2 regions of the Oceanobacillus sp. FSL K6-2867 genome follow, and region 1 is predicted to be linked to the other one. Evidence: predicted binding sites of a transcription regulator. Region 1 holds the regulator's gene; the other holds the start of a gene.
What was found. Region 1 encodes Rex, which represses fermentation and respiration genes when NADH is low (regulators of the CRP and FNR family bind a similar motif). Its sites were predicted from a motif close to TTGTGAAATATTTCACAA; they were not measured.
Positions count from the first base shown of each region.

Region 2: the regulator Rex is predicted to act here: its motif matches at 7,658-7,675, upstream of qoxA (cytochrome aa3 quinol oxidase subunit II).

Region 1 covers NZ_CP150144.1:1,357,566-1,367,065, reverse strand. The annotation lists gene NSQ77_RS06650 (ABC-F family ATP-binding cassette domain-containing protein) at 1-1,825, opposite strand, end outside; gene NSQ77_RS06645 (redox-sensing transcriptional repressor Rex) at 1,975-2,613, shown strand; gene NSQ77_RS06640 (hypothetical protein) at 2,910-3,929, shown strand; gene NSQ77_RS06635 (YdiK family protein) at 3,977-4,171, opposite strand; gene NSQ77_RS06630 (type II CAAX endopeptidase family protein) at 4,175-4,894, opposite strand; gene groES (co-chaperone GroES) at 5,164-5,448, shown strand; gene groL (chaperonin GroEL) at 5,520-7,151, shown strand; gene NSQ77_RS06615 (poly-gamma-glutamate hydrolase family protein) at 7,948-8,655, shown strand; gene NSQ77_RS06610 (RidA family protein) at 9,239-9,500, shown strand, end outside.
Region 2 covers NZ_CP150144.1:349,392-358,891, forward strand. The annotation lists gene NSQ77_RS01660 (hydroxymethylglutaryl-CoA synthase) at 1-69, opposite strand, end outside; gene NSQ77_RS01665 (ribonuclease H family protein) at 253-906, opposite strand; gene NSQ77_RS01670 (SMC family ATPase) at 1,075-4,167, opposite strand; gene NSQ77_RS01675 (exonuclease SbcCD subunit D) at 4,198-5,391, opposite strand; gene NSQ77_RS01680 (DHA2 family efflux MFS transporter permease subunit) at 5,852-7,312, opposite strand; gene qoxA (cytochrome aa3 quinol oxidase subunit II) at 7,779-8,678, shown strand; gene qoxB (cytochrome aa3 quinol oxidase subunit I) at 8,753-9,500, shown strand, end outside.

The DNA of each region.
Region 1 (9,500 bases):
CTTGATATACCTCTGGTTTGGTCATTTCTTCTTCAAACTGTGAAATTTCCAGTTCCTTATGTTCAATCATTTCTTCCAGTTCTGTAATCCTACGCTGGATTTTCCGTTTTTCACTTTGTAATTGCTTGCCTTCTTTATAGCTGAGCTTCTTTGTCTCTGATGTGACAGTTGCCTTCTTTTCCTGTTGCAGTCTTTCAATTTCTGCTTCTTCTTCTTTCTTTTCCAAATAATAATCATAGTCACCAAGATATATCGTAATCCCATCGCGCTGCATTTCAGCAACCTGATCAGCTATTTTATTAATAAAATAGCGGTCATGTGACACGAAAAGTATCGTTCCAGGAAAATCAATTAATGCTGCTTCCAGCACTTCTTTACTATCAATATCCAAATGGTTTGTAGGCTCATCCATAATAAGGAAATTTGCTTGCTGCATTTTAAGCTTAGCAAGGGCAAGTCTTGCTTTCTCACCACCACTTAATGTGTGAACCGGTTTCAGTACATCATCACCGGAAAAAAGGAAGTTTCCCAAGACCGTGCGGATATCTTTTTCATTTATGGCAGGATAATCATCCCATAATTCCTGGAGAATTGTTTTAGTGGAATTAAGATCAGCCTGCTCCTGGTCATAGTAGCCAATTTGCACATTCGTACCAAGCTGGATGTTTCCTTTTTCAGTTTGCAGTCTACCTAAGATGGCCTTAAGTAATGTAGTTTTCCCTACACCATTCGGACCAACAAGTGCGATACGGTCACCGCGATTTATATCCAGTCGTATGTTGGAAAAAATAGGGTTCACTTCTTTTTCATAACGTAAGCTAAGCTCTTCAACTTTTAATACATCATTTCCACTTCTACGATTAATTTGAAAGGAGAAGGAAGCGGATGACTCATCACCTAGTGGCCGATCAAGGCGCTCTATTTTTTCAAGCTGCTTCCGCCTGCTTTGTGCTCGTTTTGTAGTCGAAGCACGTACAATATTCCGCTGGATAAAGTCTTCCATTTTTTTAATTTCAGTTTGCTGCTTTTCAAATTCCTTTAATTCCTGTTCATAATTCAGCGCTTTTTGCTCCAAGTACTTGCTGTATGTCCCATGGTATTTTCGCGTTTTATGTCGTGATATTTCATACACGATGGAAACTGTTTTATCAAGAAAGTACCGATCGTGTGAAACGATGACAATGGCGCCAGGATAATTAACGAGATAGTTTTCCAACCATGACAATGTATCAATATCCAGATGGTTGGTCGGCTCATCGAGAATAAGCAGCTGTGGTTTTTGAAGCAGTAATTTTCCTAGGGCAAGACGTGTTTTTTGTCCACCACTAAGTTCTGCAATTGGTGTACCATAATCAAAGGACTCAAAATTTAACCCACTAAGTACAGCCCTAATGTCTGATTCATACGTATAGCCTCCATTAGTCTGATATGCCAGCTGAAGCTTGTCGTATTCTTTAAGTACTTTGTCATATTCTTCCCCAGTTAATTCGTTGGCTTTCTCCATTTCCTTTTCCAAGGTTCGAAGCTGTTTTTCCAAAGATTTTAAATGGGAGAACACATCCAGCATCTCATCCCAAATGGTTTTTCCTGACTCTAACGTCATATGCTGAGATAAATAACCGAATGTAAGATCCTTCGGTTGGAAAAATTCCCCTTCATCATACGATAATTCTTGTGCCATAATTTTAAGTAATGTTGACTTACCTGCACCATTTCTGCCAACAATAGCAATACGATCTTTATCTTTAATTTCTATTTTAATATTTGATAAAATCTCTTCCGCACCGAAGGATTTTGAAATTCCGTTTAATTGCATTAATATCATTTTTTCACCCCACCATTTACAGTGTATATGATAGTTATTTGACGAAGCAACTGAATTGTGAAAAATATCACGACTTATTTGACGTTTTCTGTTAAAATAGAGGAAAGAACTTATTATATACAACTATTGGATTGAAAAGAGGAAGATTGATGGATCAGAACAAAATTCCACAAGCTACTGCCAAGCGGCTGCCTTTATATTATCGTTTTCTTAACAACTTAAATCAGCAGGGGAAGAAGCGAGTATCCTCAAAGGAGCTGAGTGATGCAGTAAAAGTGGATTCTGCAACAATTCGAAGAGACTTTTCTTACTTTGGCGCATTGGGAAAAAAGGGATACGGCTATAATGTAGAGTATTTATTAGGGTTTTTCCGAAGTACCCTGGACCAGCATGAGGTTACAGAGGTTGCTTTAATTGGTGTGGGAAACTTAGGTACAGCCTTCCTCCATTATAACTTTATGAAGAACAATAATATCCGGATTACCACAGCATTTGATGCAGATATAGATAAGGTTGGCACGGATATTGGAGGGGTTCCTGTTTATCATATTAATGATTTAGAGGAAAAGTTAGATGATATTAAAGTCGTTATCTTAACCGTTCCAGCAATTGAAGCACAGGTGATAACCGATAAGCTGGTGGAAAAGGGGATTTCAGGGATTCTTAACTTTACCCCTGCCAGGATTACCGTACCGAAGCATATTCGGGTGCACCATATTGATCTTGCAGTTGAATTACAGGCCCTGGTTTATTTCCTTAAGCATTACTCGTTAGATAACCCAGAATAAATTATTCATTGTGAAATTCTATTTTATTACAAGGCTATTGAATTTAGGTCAAAAGCCTTGTTTTTTTATGGCAAGATTTGGATGTGCTTATATCTGTTAAATACAATAAACTATGTGCATCAGGTCCATAAAAATGCTGTTTTATACAGCGGTTGGAAACAAGCTGATAAATAATTACTAGATAAATCGAACTATTATTTTTCTGAAAATTATTGGTCCTTAAGACATCTATCTATTTACTGATTATTGCGTTAATCTGTATTGGGAATATACGAAGATAGAGGAGGAATTTATTCGTGGGTATGAAAAAGGTTTTAGGTATTATGTTTGTATTATTTATTAGTTTATTTATTGCTGCATGTTCGAACGACAGTGATAATGCGAATCAAAAGACCGACGATGCTGAAGCAAGTAAAGAAGTGAATGATGCAGAGGAAAATGAGAAAGATGAGGCTGAAGCATCAGAAGAAGAAAAAGCTGTTCCAGAGGATGAAGAATTATTTGCAGTTCTTGAAGCAAACCTGGAAGCATTAACAGAAAATGATCTGGAAGCATATATGGACACCGTACATAGTGAATCTCCGTTATATGACACAACACGTACGACAATTGAGCAATTATCGGTATATACTTTAGATATGGAATTATTTGATTTAGTGGTGGAGGAAAAGTCAGAAGAGGAAGCAACAATCTCATATAAACAGACTACAATGAAGGTCGATGGTCCTGACTTTGCGAACAATGAGACACATGGGGTTCATGTTTTGCGTCCGGATGATGGCACTTGGAAAATTTATAGTTCAGAAGAACCGAGTGAGATAATTATGCTTGATGAGAATGGGGAAGTTATCGAGGAGACGGCTGATGATATAGCAGCAGAAGGTGTTTACATCGACACAATTACGAGCTTAGAAATTCCGTTTGATGAAGGAAAATGGGAGCTTGAAAACTATGAGGAAGCAGAAGGTGAAGCAACTGCTGAATTTCTTTTAGTTGATGAGGATCAAACGAATTTTACAGAGCTGTTTACGATTCATTATTATCCAGATGGTGATGAGTTGTTAGGTGTTGAAGGTTTTATCGAGATGATGGAAGTGAATTTAACAGAAATGACTACAGGTGAGCTTGAATTTAATTCTGCAGAAGAAGGTTTTTTTGACTTTTCATTAACGGAAGATGATATTCAGCTCGATCAGGAAGAAGTAGCAAGAGTATTTGCTAAAGATAATGATTTATATGTTATCCGCTATACTACGTTTGAAAAAATAATTGAGAATAAGGATGAATGGACAGATAAATTAAAGTCTATTCAATAATAAGAAAGAAGGCTGTTTTAAAAGAGAAACAGCCTTCTTTTTGATTGTTATTTCTTTTTCTTTATCCGAAGGTACTTGCCAAGCAATCGGAGTGCAACCCCAAAGGCAAGTGTTGCTACAGCAGCAAAAATAAGTGTATTGGGATTCCAAATTGTTTCCCCTTTGCTTTGGACTGCAACGTAAATAAAAATGATTGCCATTATGAGATAAATAATCGCTTTAACGATAAGAGAATTAATCATTCGTTAACCTCCAATGAGAATCATTTGCAATTGCTCAACCTGACGCTGCATTTGTTCAAGCTGGCGCTGCATTTCTTCCGGATCCATAGAATATTGCCCAACGACAACTAATGTATTCATTGCAGCGTGAACAATAATCGGAACGAGAATTCGTTTTGTTTTGACGTAAAGAAATGCAAATACAAATCCCATCGATGCGTAAATTAGTATGTGTTCCAACCCTTCATGTATAAATCCAAAGATGAGGGCGGATATCAAGCCAGCGAAGAAGAAATTCATACGCTTATAGAGACTGCCGAAGATAATTTTTCGGAAAATAATTTCCTCCAGTATCGGTGCGATTATAGCTGGGATAATAATAAATAACGGTGCTGCACGGGCTATATTCATAATACCTTGTGTGTTTTCTGATCCTGGTGAAATTCCTAAGACATAAATTTCAATCGCTGTAGCAATCCCTTGAGCGAAGAAAGCCATAAATACACCGAGTATTGACCATAGTACCATCGAACTCATTGGTGCAGCATCCCGTGCATGTCTCATCTGCATGTCAGGCTTCAAGATCCACAATATAATGAGAAGACCAAAAATAAAGCTGAAAATGGACCAATAAACGACAGCTTGTACAGGGATATAGTGATGTTTTGCAAGCAGACTAACGGGAAACGCAGAAAGCTGCATAAGTATATAAGTTAAAATGACATACCAATATCTTCGTGCCAAGTAAAACGACTCCTTTTGCTTGATGTAGTTTTTAGTATATGTATGACAAGGTTCATTTATTGATTATCATAGTTGGTATTTTAACATATTCTCTTGTCTGTTAATATTATAAGCCCTACTTAGAAAAAAATTGTTAGAAGCAAAAAAATAATAGACACATTGCTTGCATTTTTTTATAGGATTAATTATTATGAATATAGAAATTAGCACTCACTGAATGAGAGTGCTAATACATCTAAATACGATATAGAATTGAGGAGGCATTCTACATGATTAAACCACTAGGAGATCGTGTTGTTATCGAACTTGTTGAACAAGAAGAAACAACTGCAAGCGGTATCGTACTACCGGACTCTGCAAAGGAAAAACCACAGGAAGGTCGCGTAGTAGCAGTAGGATCTGGCCGTGTAACTGAAAATGGAGAAAAAGTGGCACTTGAAGTTGCTGAAGGAGACCGCATTATTTTCTCTAAATTTGCTGGTACTGAAGTGAAGTACGAAGGTACAGAATACTTAATTCTTCGTGAAAATGACATTTTAGCTGTAGTAAGCTAACCTTAACACAACACATACATGAACGACGACAAATAAACTTTTGAATGATTATTTTAAGGGAGGAATTTTAAGTGGCTAAAGATATTAAGTTCAATGAAGACGCACGTGGAGCAATGCTGCGCGGTGTAGATACATTAGCAAACGCTGTAAAAGTAACGTTAGGACCAAAAGGACGTAACGTTGTTTTAGATAAAAAATTCGGCTCACCTCTAATTACTAATGATGGGGTAACCATTGCTAAAGAAATCGAATTGGAAGATGCTTTTGAAAACATGGGTGCACAGCTTGTATCTGAAGTTGCATCTAAAACAAATGATGTAGCTGGTGATGGTACGACTACTGCAACTGTTCTTGCACAAGCAATGATTCACGAAGGATTGAAAAACGTTACAGCTGGTGCAAACCCTGTAGGTATTCGCCGTGGTATTGAGAAAGCTGTAGCAAGTGCTGTTGAAGAGTTAAAAGCAATTTCACAACCAGTTGAGAGCAAAGAATCTATCGCACAAATCGCAGCTATCTCTGCATCTGATGATGAAGTTGGTAACTTAATTGCTGAGGCGATGGAACGTGTTGGTAATGACGGTGTTATTACAATTGAAGAATCAAAAGGCTTCAACACAGAGCTAGAGGTTGTTGAAGGTATGCAATTTGACCGTGGATACTCTTCACCATACATGGTTACTGACCAAGATAAAATGGAAGCAGTATTAGAAGATCCATATATTCTTATTACAGATAAGAAAATCGGTAACATCCAAGAAGTATTACCAGTACTTGAGCAAGTAGTTCAACAAGGTAAACCACTATTATTAATCGCTGAAGATGTTGAAGGCGAAGCACTTGCAACATTAGTAGTAAACAAACTTCGTGGAACATTCAACGCTGTAGCTGTTAAAGCTCCAGGATTCGGTGACCGTCGTAAAGCAATGCTTGAAGATATTGCTATCCTGACTGGTGGAGAAGTGATTACAGAAGACCTTGGATTAGACTTGAAGAGCGCTACAATTGAACAACTTGGACGTGCTTCAAAAGTTGTTGTAACAAAAGAAAACACAACAGTTGTTGAGGGTGCTGGTAACCCAGAAGCAATCTCTGGTCGTGTTGCTCAAATCCGTGCACAAGCAGAAGAAACAACTTCTGAATTTGATAAAGAAAAATTACAAGAGCGCCTAGCTAAATTATCTGGTGGTGTAGCAGTAGTTAAAGTTGGTGCTGCAACAGAAACGGAATTAAAAGAGCGCAAACTACGTATTGAAGATGCATTGAACTCAACGCGTGCTGCAGTTGAAGAAGGCTTCGTATCCGGTGGTGGTACTGCCCTAATCAATGTATACAACAAAGTAAGTGAACTAAACCTGGAAGGCGATGAAGCAACTGGTGTGAAAATCGTGCTTCGCGCAATTGAAGAGCCAGTTCGTCAAATTGCTCAAAACGCTGGTTTAGAAGGTTCTATCATCGTAGAACGTTTGAAAAACGAAAAAGTTGGCGTAGGATACAACGCAGCAACGAACGAGTGGGTAAACATGGTTGAAGCTGGAATCGTTGACCCAACAAAAGTAACACGTTCTGCACTACAAAACGCAGCATCTGTAGCGGCTATGCTATTAACAACTGAAGCTGTTGTAGCTGATAAGCCTGAAGAAGGCGGTGCACCTGCAATGCCTGACATGGGCGGCATGGGTGGAATGGGCGGCATGATGTAATAAGCCACCCCTAATTGTTGATTTATCAACGTTTGGGATGCTGTTGCGAACCCCGTCAAACTAAAAGGTAACATAAAGGTAACATTTATTATAAATTTAAGTTTAAAAGGGCGTTTTCGTATAAAGTTCTCACTTTTGCGGAAGCGTCCTTTTTCATTTTTCCCATTTTTATGTGAAGATAGTTCTTCTTTTTAATCCATTCAATATTGATGTTTCGCTACCCATATTATATTTTTGGTCAATGATTTATATCCTAGGTTGCCGTATAAATACTTTGTAACAAGCTTTATTTTAAATCCCTCACTATATTTAGCCAGAAAAATCCCCCGAAAATTAGATTTTTACCCTCTAATTTTTTTTGGGGAGGCACCATGTGAACATTCTTAGTGACGATAGGATTTTTGCAAAGATGAAGTCGTTGTTATAGTAAGCATTCCTCTAATTGGTCAATGACTTGATCTTGAACCTTTGAGGTCGTCGAAAATTTTGGATTTAAAAGATTAATATTACATGAGATATATCTAGTTAAATATCCAAAATTTTACTATCTTTCTACTTGATATCAAGACTTTAAATATTCAGGACTTTACTCCCGGAGCTCCCTGTTGGTATTTCAAGGCCTTTCACAATACCTTTAGTTCATTGAACTTTTGGGAAGCCTCTTCTCCTAGTTACCTATAAATATGTTTTCCTCAACTTACGAAAAACAGCTACTTAAAGGTTTTAACAGTTATTTTTACACAACATATACACAATTAATGTCAAACATCATATTCTACGAAAAAGGATGTTTGACATGAATAAATTTAATAAATATTGCCATGCACTTTTCCTCTCCAGCTCATTCTTATTACCACTCAGCTTTTTAACTACTGTAAGTGCAGCAGGGTATTATGATTCCTATGAAGATTTAAAGGAACATGAAGTACTGAATGAAGATTACGAAATTAACTATAAACAACGTGACAGTGATATTACCGTCATCGCTATCCACGGCGGAGGAATTGAACCAGGGACCTCGGAGGTAGCAAAAGGTCTGGCAAATCAGATGAATATTTCTTATTACCTTTTTACAGGTATAAAGTCAACGAACAACGAGATTTTACATCTAACCTCTAAGCGTTTTGACGAACCGACTGGACGAAGGATAGCGCAAAATTCTGTAAGCGCTTTATCTATTCATGGGTATCAAGGAGAGGAACCTATTATATACCTAGGTGGAAGAAACGAAGAATATAAGGAATTGGTACGCGATTATCTTCAGAACCGAGGATTCCAAGTTGAAGATGCTCCTGACCATATATCAGGAGTGAGTGAAGAAAATATTGTCAATGATAATCAGCTTCGAGCGGGTGTACAGTTAGAACTTACAGCAGAATTACGTAAATCTTTCTTTAAAAACCGCGATTGGTCACGAGAAAATCGACAAAATACAACGGATATATACGATGAGTTGATTGATGGCCTAAAGGAAGCAAGTGATATTTACAAAGAACAGCTTTAAATCTGATCAGTAGCATAAACCCGGTTTAAGCTGGCTGCGGATAAGAAGGGAATATTTGCAATTAATAATGTGAACACCTATGAATTACTTAGTTATTTAGGGGTATTCATTATCTAATAATATTTTAAAAAGGGCGTCATAAACCCTGCCTTTCTGTCAAAAAATGTTAGATGCTTTTCAACGTATCCTCTAAAAGGTTAAACGATCGAAGAAAGAAAGCAAAATGTAGTAGTAAATATAAAGAAAAACTGCTATAATAGCAATCTTAGTAACCACTCGAGGGGTTACTAATTCAAGTCTAGCAGCAAAAAACAGACATTAAAGCCTAACTAGGTTGCAAGTTAAACCAAAACGGACTTGCTCAAAAACGCAGTTTGTGTCTAGTGAGGTCTTTTAAAAAAATGTGCGAAAATTTACATTGGTTGAGTCAAAGCATATGTGCATTTTTGTACTAGTGCAATTCTCACTGTGAATCCGTTTTCGCCTTTGCAATCACGGAACCATGATTTAGACTGTTTTTTCGGTGCAAAACTTGATTAATAAATAGATCTATTAATAAATTTATCAAAAAGGAGAATACATCATGAGCAACTATAACACAGTACTAGCAAGAAATACGGAAAATGCTCCAAACGGTAACGGTCTATATTCACAAACTGTAGCTTTCTCTCATTACAATAATCTTTCAGCTCAATTACCTATCGAACCCCAAACTGGTAAATTGGTAGCTGGTGGTATTAAAGAACAGGCTGAACAGTGCTTTAAAAATATCAAGGCAATTGTTGAAAGCATCGATCATGTTATGAGCGATGTTGTTAGAATCACTGTATTCGTTAAGGATATCA
Region 2 (9,500 bases), 1.0 Mb from region 1:
AGCTAATTTGTTCATGTCTACATATAAGTGTGGTGTATAAAAGCCTATTTTATCTATTCCTATTTTCAATGCCCTGCTCCTTTATAATTACCAAAATTTAATACTGTATTGCTTCGTGAAATGATGCACATCTATTAACCTCTAAATTACCAATAGTTAAATGATAATATAAAGTATTACGAAAAACAACTCATATAAAGTGGCTTGGAAGGGTTTTCCAAATCACTGTTTTTGCAACCGACTTGCTTCCCATCACCATTTACGCTGACTTGTAATTTCGATCTCTTGCAGTGCCTGTGTTGCTAATTGATCAGCTTCTCGGTTCATCTTGCGAGAGACATCTTTAAATGTGGGCGTAATTCCAAGCTGCTCTATTTTTCGTTCAATCCGATCAATCCATGCCGCTAATTCCTTTTCGTAGCATGGCCATTCCCCATCAAGCTGATGGATAACAACCTTTGAATCTCCTACAAAAGTAACAGGTAAATGGTGAACCCCTAATATCTCTAATTCCGTTAATCCTAAATGAAGTGCTGCATATTCTGCTTCGTTATTACTAACAAGTCCATCAACGTTAGCATTTTTTCGAATTCGAAGGTCTTTTTCGTTCTGTCTATAGTAAATAACACAGCCAAGACCGGCTTTATCTGTCTTCAGGTCAAACCCACCATCAAAATAAACGGTTATATCATGGGGTTCCGTTTTAATTTCTTCCATGTATTTCTTTAATTGCTTATAGGTCCAGTTTCCTTCATTATTATCAATAAATGTTAACTGCTTGATGCGTCCTGTTTTCTCCATGTCTTCTGCAATAGTGATAGCCTGACTTAGTTCCATATCATCAGTGCAGAGCACTGTTTCGAGTCCTTTTTTTGTACGGTATGTCAGTTCAATCCTCACACGCAAAGATAACACCCCTTTTAAGTACCATTTTTTCAGCTAAGAAGATTTTTATGTCTATTAATAAGCAACGATGCTATTATAATTAGTATTTTACGTTCCTCATTAAACATACGCATTTCTATTTAGAATAGAAAAAAGCCCACAAACGTTCTCCGTTTTATGGGCTTTGCGTTATTGCATTACAAATCTCGTGCTGCTATAGCCTTCTTTCATTTTCTTAACCTCCAGCATTGCAGGGAATATATTTTTCAGCTCCTGCACATGAGAGATAACACCAATCATTCTACCCGATTGCTGTAATGCAACCAGGGCATCAATAGCTTTGCTTAACGATTCCTCATCTAACGAGCCAAAGCCTTCATCAATAAACATTGTATCAATTGAAATATTGCCTTGGAAGCTTTGAATGACATCAGACATGCCGAGCGCAAGCGAAAGTGATGCATTAAATTTTTCCCCGCCTGATAATGTTTTGACATCACGGGTTTGTCCGGTATAAGAGTCATACACATCAAGTGCTAGCCCGCTTTGCTTACCATGTGATTCCTGACGATCACTTCTCGTTAAATAGTATTGACCATTTGATAGATCCCTTAATCTCATATTTGCAGCATCAATGATTTGCTCCAAATATTCAATTTGCAAATAGCGTTCAAAAGAAATTTTTCGATCATTTTGTCCTCTAAGAACATCATATAGTTCAGCGATGGTGGCTAATTGCTTTTCTTGTTCCTTCACACGACTCTCGGCCTCCATAATACGAACCTTTAAATCAATTGCTTCTTGATAGCTCTCTTTTGAGCGATTCCAAGTACTCAGCGCTAGCTCATATGCTTGTTTTAACTTATCCAGCTGCTCTTTTAGTACCGTTAAATCAATTCGCGATTTTGCTTTTAAGCCTGTTTTTAAATCAGCAACCTGTTCTGTTAGCGCGGACAAGCTTTGTTTAAACTGTTCAATCTCATTTTTTAATGCCTGCTGATTAGCCGCAGATATTTTTGCCTCACGATAAGTTTCAATCGATTGAAATCCAGCATCTTGCATCGCTTCATGAAATTGAATTTCTGCAATCTTGTGTTTCTCATTCGTTTCGTACAATTGTTTTTTAGCATGCATTTGGTTTGAACTTGCGCTTGCTTGCTCTTCTTTTGCTTTTTGCAGCTCAGCTTGTGCTTCTTCCCACTGTCTTTCTAGATTTTCTTTCATTTTTTTCGTCTCGTTTAATTGCTTCTCTAGCTCCGACAGCTCCCTAACTTCATCAGGGATGTTTCGTAACCGTTCCTGATATACAGCTTTTTGCGATTCATAGGAAGTTACCAGATTCTGATATTCCTTTTCAAGCTGTTCTTTTTTTGGTTCTAGCTGTTTTATAACTGCGGTTAAGTTTTCTTGTACTTCTTTTTGCTCTTTTAATTCGGAGCGTTTCTTTTCTAAAGCTGTTACTTCAGCTGCTAGCTTTTTCCCCTTTTCTACCAATTGTTCAAAAACGGACGCAACAGTATCAAGCGGAATCGCATATTCTGCTATTTCTGTTTCTTTTTCTTGATGCTGGGCTAATTTAGACTTTAAATCAGCTTGAGCATTTCTGTACAAATCATTCTTTGTGTCCAATTCTTTTCTCAAAGTTTCCAGTTGTTCTTTTGTAATAGCATCTTTTTGTGCTGTTGCCTTATTTGGATGCTCGATACTGCCACAAACAGGACATGCTCCTCCATCATGCAAGTGGTTTGCTAAAACAACTGCCTGATTAGCTAGCCAAGCTTGCTCCTGAAGCTGATAATGCTCTTTCGCCTGCTTAAATTCCTCTTCTTTTATGGAAAGGACTTGTTCAAGCTTGCCTTTTTGCTTGGATAAATCCATGTAACCTTGCAGCAGCTTTGCACGCTCCCTCATCTCGAGCAGTTGCTGTTTCTTATCATGAAATTGGTTTACCTCCTCATCAAGCTGCTTAATTTGAACCTGGTATTTCTCAGCCGATTCATTTTTGCTATGAAGCTCTTCTTTACGTCTTTCCAGTTCAGATCGAGTTTGCTGACCTTCTTTCACAAGCTTTTCCAATTTATTTTTTTGTTGATCGATATCTTTTACGATTGGTAAATAATCAGTTAATCGATCTAGCTTCTTCCCTGTTTCTTCTCTTAAATCCTTTTTACTTTCCTCTTCCTTATAAAAAGATGCTGCTTTTTCAAGTTTTGTTTCAGCTAGCTTCAGAGCAACTTCTGCATTTTCTAATACATGTTTCTTCTCCTTTGTTTCCTTTTGCCAATCAGAAACCTGCTTTTCATAAATTTCAATTGTACTTGCTCGCCCTGCTGCTTCTAATTTCTTTTCTTTCTTTGCAAACATTGGTACTTGCTCTTTCTGCTGCTTCAAGCGCTTCTCTTTTATATCCAACTCATTAAATCGTTCATTTAATGCGTGTGCCTCGTGGAAAGCATTTTGCTTCTCATCGTGTTTGCGATATGCTGCTTCATATGCTTTTTCATCGTTTTCGATTTGCTTAAGGTAATGATCAGCCTCCGTTTCCAGCCCAGCGATAATCTGCTGCGTGTGGTAATGTTCTGCAGCCAGCACACTTGCTAATGTGGAATCCTCACGTTTAGGCAGGACAGAATAAATGGTTGATATATAGTGGTCAAGTGTTTGTCTTACTTGGTTATATTGTTGTTCAACTGTATGTTTCCTATTTTTCAATCGTTCACTGAGATGCTTGTAGTGTTCTGTTTTAAAAAGCCTTCTTAAAATAGATTCTTTATTCTCCGTGTCCGACGTTAATAGTTTGCGAAATTCACCTTGTGGCAGCATCACAATTTGCTTAAATTGGTCTTGCGTTAAGCCAATAATAGTTTCTACCTTTTTATTGATTTCAGATACAATTTGTCTGTCAACACATGGAATTTCTTTGTCATCTACTTTTTCAAAGAACTCATAACGTTCCCCAGTTTTCGATTTATTTCCTTTTTTTACATGACCTAACTGGCGGAGTATCCGATACACGTGTCCATTTAAAGAAAATTCCAACTCCACAGCAGTATGGATGTTATCATCAGCGAAATCACTGCGAAGTGCCTTTATATCTTCCCGGTCCGCCCCGCTTGCACTGCCATATAATGCAAAAGCAATACCATCAAAGATTGTTGTTTTTCCAGCTCCTGTATTTCCTGATATAACAAATAGATTCGTCTCTTCCAGCTCTCTAAAGTCAATCGTTTCTGTATTTTTATATGGACCAAATGCTGTCATTGATAATTGAAGTGGTTTCAACTTATTTGCACTCCTTTCTTTTATATCGTTTTAATTCGATACAGACGCTTTCTCTTTCAGAGACTCATTTGTTTCATTTGCATCCTTTAATAGTTCATCCAATGTTTCTTTAAAAATATTCTCCATTTCACTTGTTGCACTGCTGCCTTTTACTTCATTATAAAATGCCTTAAATAAATCCACGTCGCTCATCTTGGCTCGATTAATCACTCGATCCTCTGTTGAAGCAACAGGCATTATTGAATAGCTTTTACGCTCAACATGCATAGCATTTGGATAGACAGACCGCACCTTCTCCATCGGTGATAAAACCGGTGTCTCGTCCAGCAATCGAACAAATACATAATCTTGATTGATGGGATGATTCAATAAATCTTCTAAGTAAGCTTCAACCATGCGAATATCTCTTCGAGGTTTCAAGAGACGTTTTTCAACCGTAACATACCCAGAAGCATCCATCTCTACGATATGAAAGCCTTTTTTATGGTGTTCCTCGGATAAAGAATATTTTAAAATTGATCCGGAATAACGTATTTTTTCATCGACTACGTAATGTGCCTGATGTAAATGTCCCAATGCTGTGTAGTGAAATGGCATATAGTGTTCACTAGCGACATATTCTGCACCACCTATGGAAAGCGGCCGTTCAGAATCACTTGTATTTTCCTCCTCTTTGGCATGCGGTGTTACAAAAGCATGTCCAACTGCAACATGACGGGCGGTGGCGTCCATCTGCAGGGATATTTGTTCGATAAGCTTTTTGGCAGCGGCATTATGCGTGCGTATATCCTCATCTTCAAATATATTTCTTACAACACTTGGATCACAGTACGGAATCAGATGGAAATATACCTTTCCAAATTCATCCTCTAAAATAACCGGCTCTAATTCCTTTGTTAGATTACCAACAATATGAAAACCATGATTTTTCATTAAGCTGCTTCCAAAGTTTAACCTGCTTGGACTATCGTGGTTTCCTGCAATCGCAATAACAGGTGTTTTTAATTTTTGCACAATCGTTTCCAGCACTTCATCCAATAAGTGAACTGCTTCAATTGGCGGCACTGCTCGGTCATATAAATCACCTGCAATAATGACCGCATCCGGCTTTTCTTCCTTAACTGCTTGAATAAATTGTTCCAATACGTAACGCTGATCCTCTGTCATATAGATACCCTGTACAAGTTTTCCTAAGTGCCAATCTGCGGTATGAAAAAATTTCATGGTATCTCCCCTTTCACGCAAATTTAATAATATTGGTTAAAATACAAGGCGATTATGTCATACCTACTAATCTGTTTTTAAACAGAATTGAATACTTCTATAATTAATAGAGAAAATTCCTTTATTAACTTAAATCTATAATGAGTATACTGCTCTTCTTCTATTGTATCAATGTTAGGAAACATGGTCATTCTTCATTTTTCTGCCAGTTTCTGTTCTTGATTTTCTGAAGTCAGAACTATTTAACTCGTCGTTTTTTGATTTTGATATGGACTTAGCTAATAAAATGAAAAACTATTAAAGTTAAAAATACCTTAAAATCATTTTAAATGGTCTGATTAAACTGGACAATCGGATGCTTTCCCTATCACCTATTGAGCAAAAGAGCTATCTCTGAACTATTAAAACACCTCTAAATAAGTAAGCCCGATACAAAATTTTGTATCGGGCTTAAGATGATTTACATCATTTTAATATCTCCTTGCTTCGCTCGTTTCAAAAAGCTGGCAAGGATAATTGCTATTGCAATAATAAAAGTAGAAATGAAAAATGCATCATTAATTCCACCCAGCATTGCTTCTAAAGCAATTTGCTGTTGTGTTTCTGCTGTTATACTACCTGTTACCGCCTCGGTTAAACGGTTTGCATATACACTCTCGCGAATTGACATAATCGTTATTAATAACGCCGTACCAATTGCTCCAGATACCTGATTCAACGTATTATTCATTGCAGTTCCATGTGGGTAATATTCTGCAGGCAGCTGATTTAGACCATTGGTTGAAACTGGCATCATAACCATAGATAGACCTAGCATACGCATTGCATGCAGCAGCATAAGTGTGAAGTATCCCGTCTCAACCGTTAAGTTACTAAAGCAATATGTTGTGATCGTCATAATTGATAAGCCGGTAAGTGCCAACACCCGTCCGCCATACCGATCAAACAATCGCCCCGTGACTGGCGACATAAATGCATTCAGGAGCGCGCCCGGTAATAGCATTAACCCCGTTTCCATCGGTGAAATACCGCGAATTGTTTGTGCATAAATCGGAAGCAATAAAAATCCGGAAAACATCGCAATGTTCACAACCATTGAAATGACAGATGCTAAAGAGAACATTGGATACTTAAACACATCGAAATTCAGCATTGGCTTTTCAAGCTTTGATTGTCGAAGTATAAACCAGATAAGTGCGATAACCCCAAACGTAATTGTTCCATACACCTGCAAACTATCCCATCCCTTTGATCCTGCAGAGCTAAAACCGTAAAGCAGACCGCCGAACCCTATACTGGACAAGATTAAAGAAAGCAAATCCAGAGTAATAGCCACTTTTTCTTTTTTACCCTTCAATAGGAAAAAGCCGAGTAAAAACACGACAGCTGCAATTGGTGTTACAAAATGGAATAGCATTCTCCAATCATAGTGCTCAACAATCCATCCGGAAAGTGTTGGTCCAATTGCTGGAGCAAACATTAAAATTAAGCCGAAAACCCCCATCGCTGTTCCACGCTTCGAGATTGGAAAACTTATTAACATAACATTCATTAACAACGGCATCATAATTGCCGACCCTGATGCCTGCACCATTCGTGCAGCTAACAAGATGGGAAATGAATGTGCAATACCCGCAATAAAAGTACCGCATAAAAACAAGCCGATCGCGACTAAGAACAAGCGACGCACAGAGTATTTTTGAATCAAAAATGCTGTCGTCGGAATTAATACACCATTAATTAGCATATACCCAGTTGTTAACCATTGAACGACAGAAGTACTTACATCAAGGTCTATCATTATGGATGGCAATGCAACATTTAACAGTGTATTATTCAAAAATGAAATAAATGCACCAACCATAAGTATCGCTAAAATTCCATATTTCGGCCGGACATTCTGATTAATTGATGATTCCATAAACCTTTCTCCCTTACATTAAACTAAACATTGATCACCCGAATTTTTCTAATGACATAAATCATATCATATACCTTTAGTTCACATATTACAAATAATTTTTTTATTGTCTTTATCAAGTTTATGAGTCTTTTCATAATTCATTCGATTTTTAATAGACTATGAGTCTAGCATAAAAATACTGTAAAATTTGAAAAGCCTTTTCATCATTAAATATAAGAATTTTTCTCACTTGCATAAAACAAAAATAAAAAGCACATTTTTGTGTTAAAAGCAACTATTTTTTGTGCCTTTGTATCCAGAAGTTACCTTTCTCCACTAAATCTACAAATCTTCATGAACATTTTGTGAAGCATTTCTCATACTCTTGTATTTTAAGCAATTGCGTACTATTATATAGGACGATATTTGTGTTTACCTTTATATTGCGCAAAAAAACAGATTATTAACAGAAAGGGGTATATACATGAAACTTAAATGGACCTTACTAACATTCATTTTCACTATAGCCACAGTGTTAACAGGTTGTGAGCCTTTATTAGTTTTAGATCCAAAGGGACCACAAGCTGAAACTACCGCTGATGTTATATGGATATCCATCTTTACAATGTCGTTCATTGTTATTGCCGTACTCGTATTACTTATCGTTATCCTTGTAAAATACCGCGCATCAAAACAGGATGATGATTATGAACCACCGCATATTGAGGGGAATCCGATTGTCGAAGGAATTATTGTTGGTATACCAATTTTAATTGTCATCTTCCTATCCATTGTCTCTGTTGTATCAACCTACCAAGTTGAAACAGTGCCAGAAGGATATGAAGATCAAGAGCCGTTGGTAATATACGCTTCTTCATCAAACTGGAAATGGCATTTCAGCTATCCAGAAGAAGATATTGAAACAGTCAATTATGTATTTATCCCAACAGACCGTTCCGTCCAGTTCAAGCTATACTCACACGGTCCAATTACAAGCTTTTGGATACCGCAGTTAGCCGGACAAAAATACGCGATGGCTGACATGGTAACAACGATTAACTTAGCGGCTGAATCATCTGGAGAATTCATGGGCAGAAATGCTAACTTCAGTGGTGAAGGTTTTGCTGAAAATACGTTTAACGTTAAAGCAATGCCACAAGATGAATTCGATACTTGGGTAGAAGATATTCAGGCTACCGCTGATCCATTAACAGAAGATGTATTCAATGAATTGTTAGAACCTGGGCATCTAGGTCAGCTTTCTTTCACAGGAACACATCTTGAATTTGCACCAGCACCTGAAGGTGAACATGGTGGACATAATCATGGGTCATCTGATGATGAGCATGATCAACATGATGAATCAGAGCATGATCATCATTAACTTGAAAGACTACGAATAGAACAGCTAGATTAATAATCTAAATGTATTTGAACTTCTCGAAAGGAGTAACAAACATGGAATTTTTTGAAAGATTCGCTATCCCCCATCCAGATCCAATGATTTATGCATCCATGGTAGCAATTGTTCTTGTTTCCATCGCAATCTTTGCCGGATTAACTTACTTTAAAAAATGGGGCTATTTATGGAACGAATGGTTAACAACGACTGACCATAAACGAATCGGTATAATGTATTTAATTTCCGCTTTACTAATGCTATTCCGTGGTGGCGCAGATGCTATCATGATGCGTATACAGCTTTCCAGTCCTGAAATGGAATTCTTAAACGCTCAACATTATAATGAGGTTTTTACAACACACGGAGTTGTAATGATCTTCTTTATGGCGATGCCGTTCGTTATCGGATTAATGAACTACATCGTACCACTGCAAATCGGTGCTCGTGACGTTGCATTTCCGAGACTAAACGCACTTAGCTTCTGGTTATTCTTTGCAGGAGCAATGCTATTTAATATTTCATTTGTTATTGGTGGCTCCCCTGACGCAGGATGGACCAACTACTTCCCACTGGCGGGTAATGAGTTCAGTCAATCTGTTGGCGTAAACTATTACATGTGGGCACTGCAGATTTCTGGTCTTGGAACATTGATGACAGGTATTAACTTTATCGTAACGATTTTCAAAATGAGAGCTCCTGGCATGAAATTAATGAAAATGCCACTATTTACATGGTCAGCCCTCATCACAAACGTAATTATTGTGTTTGCTTTCCCAGTTTTAACAGTAGCACTTTTAATGGGAA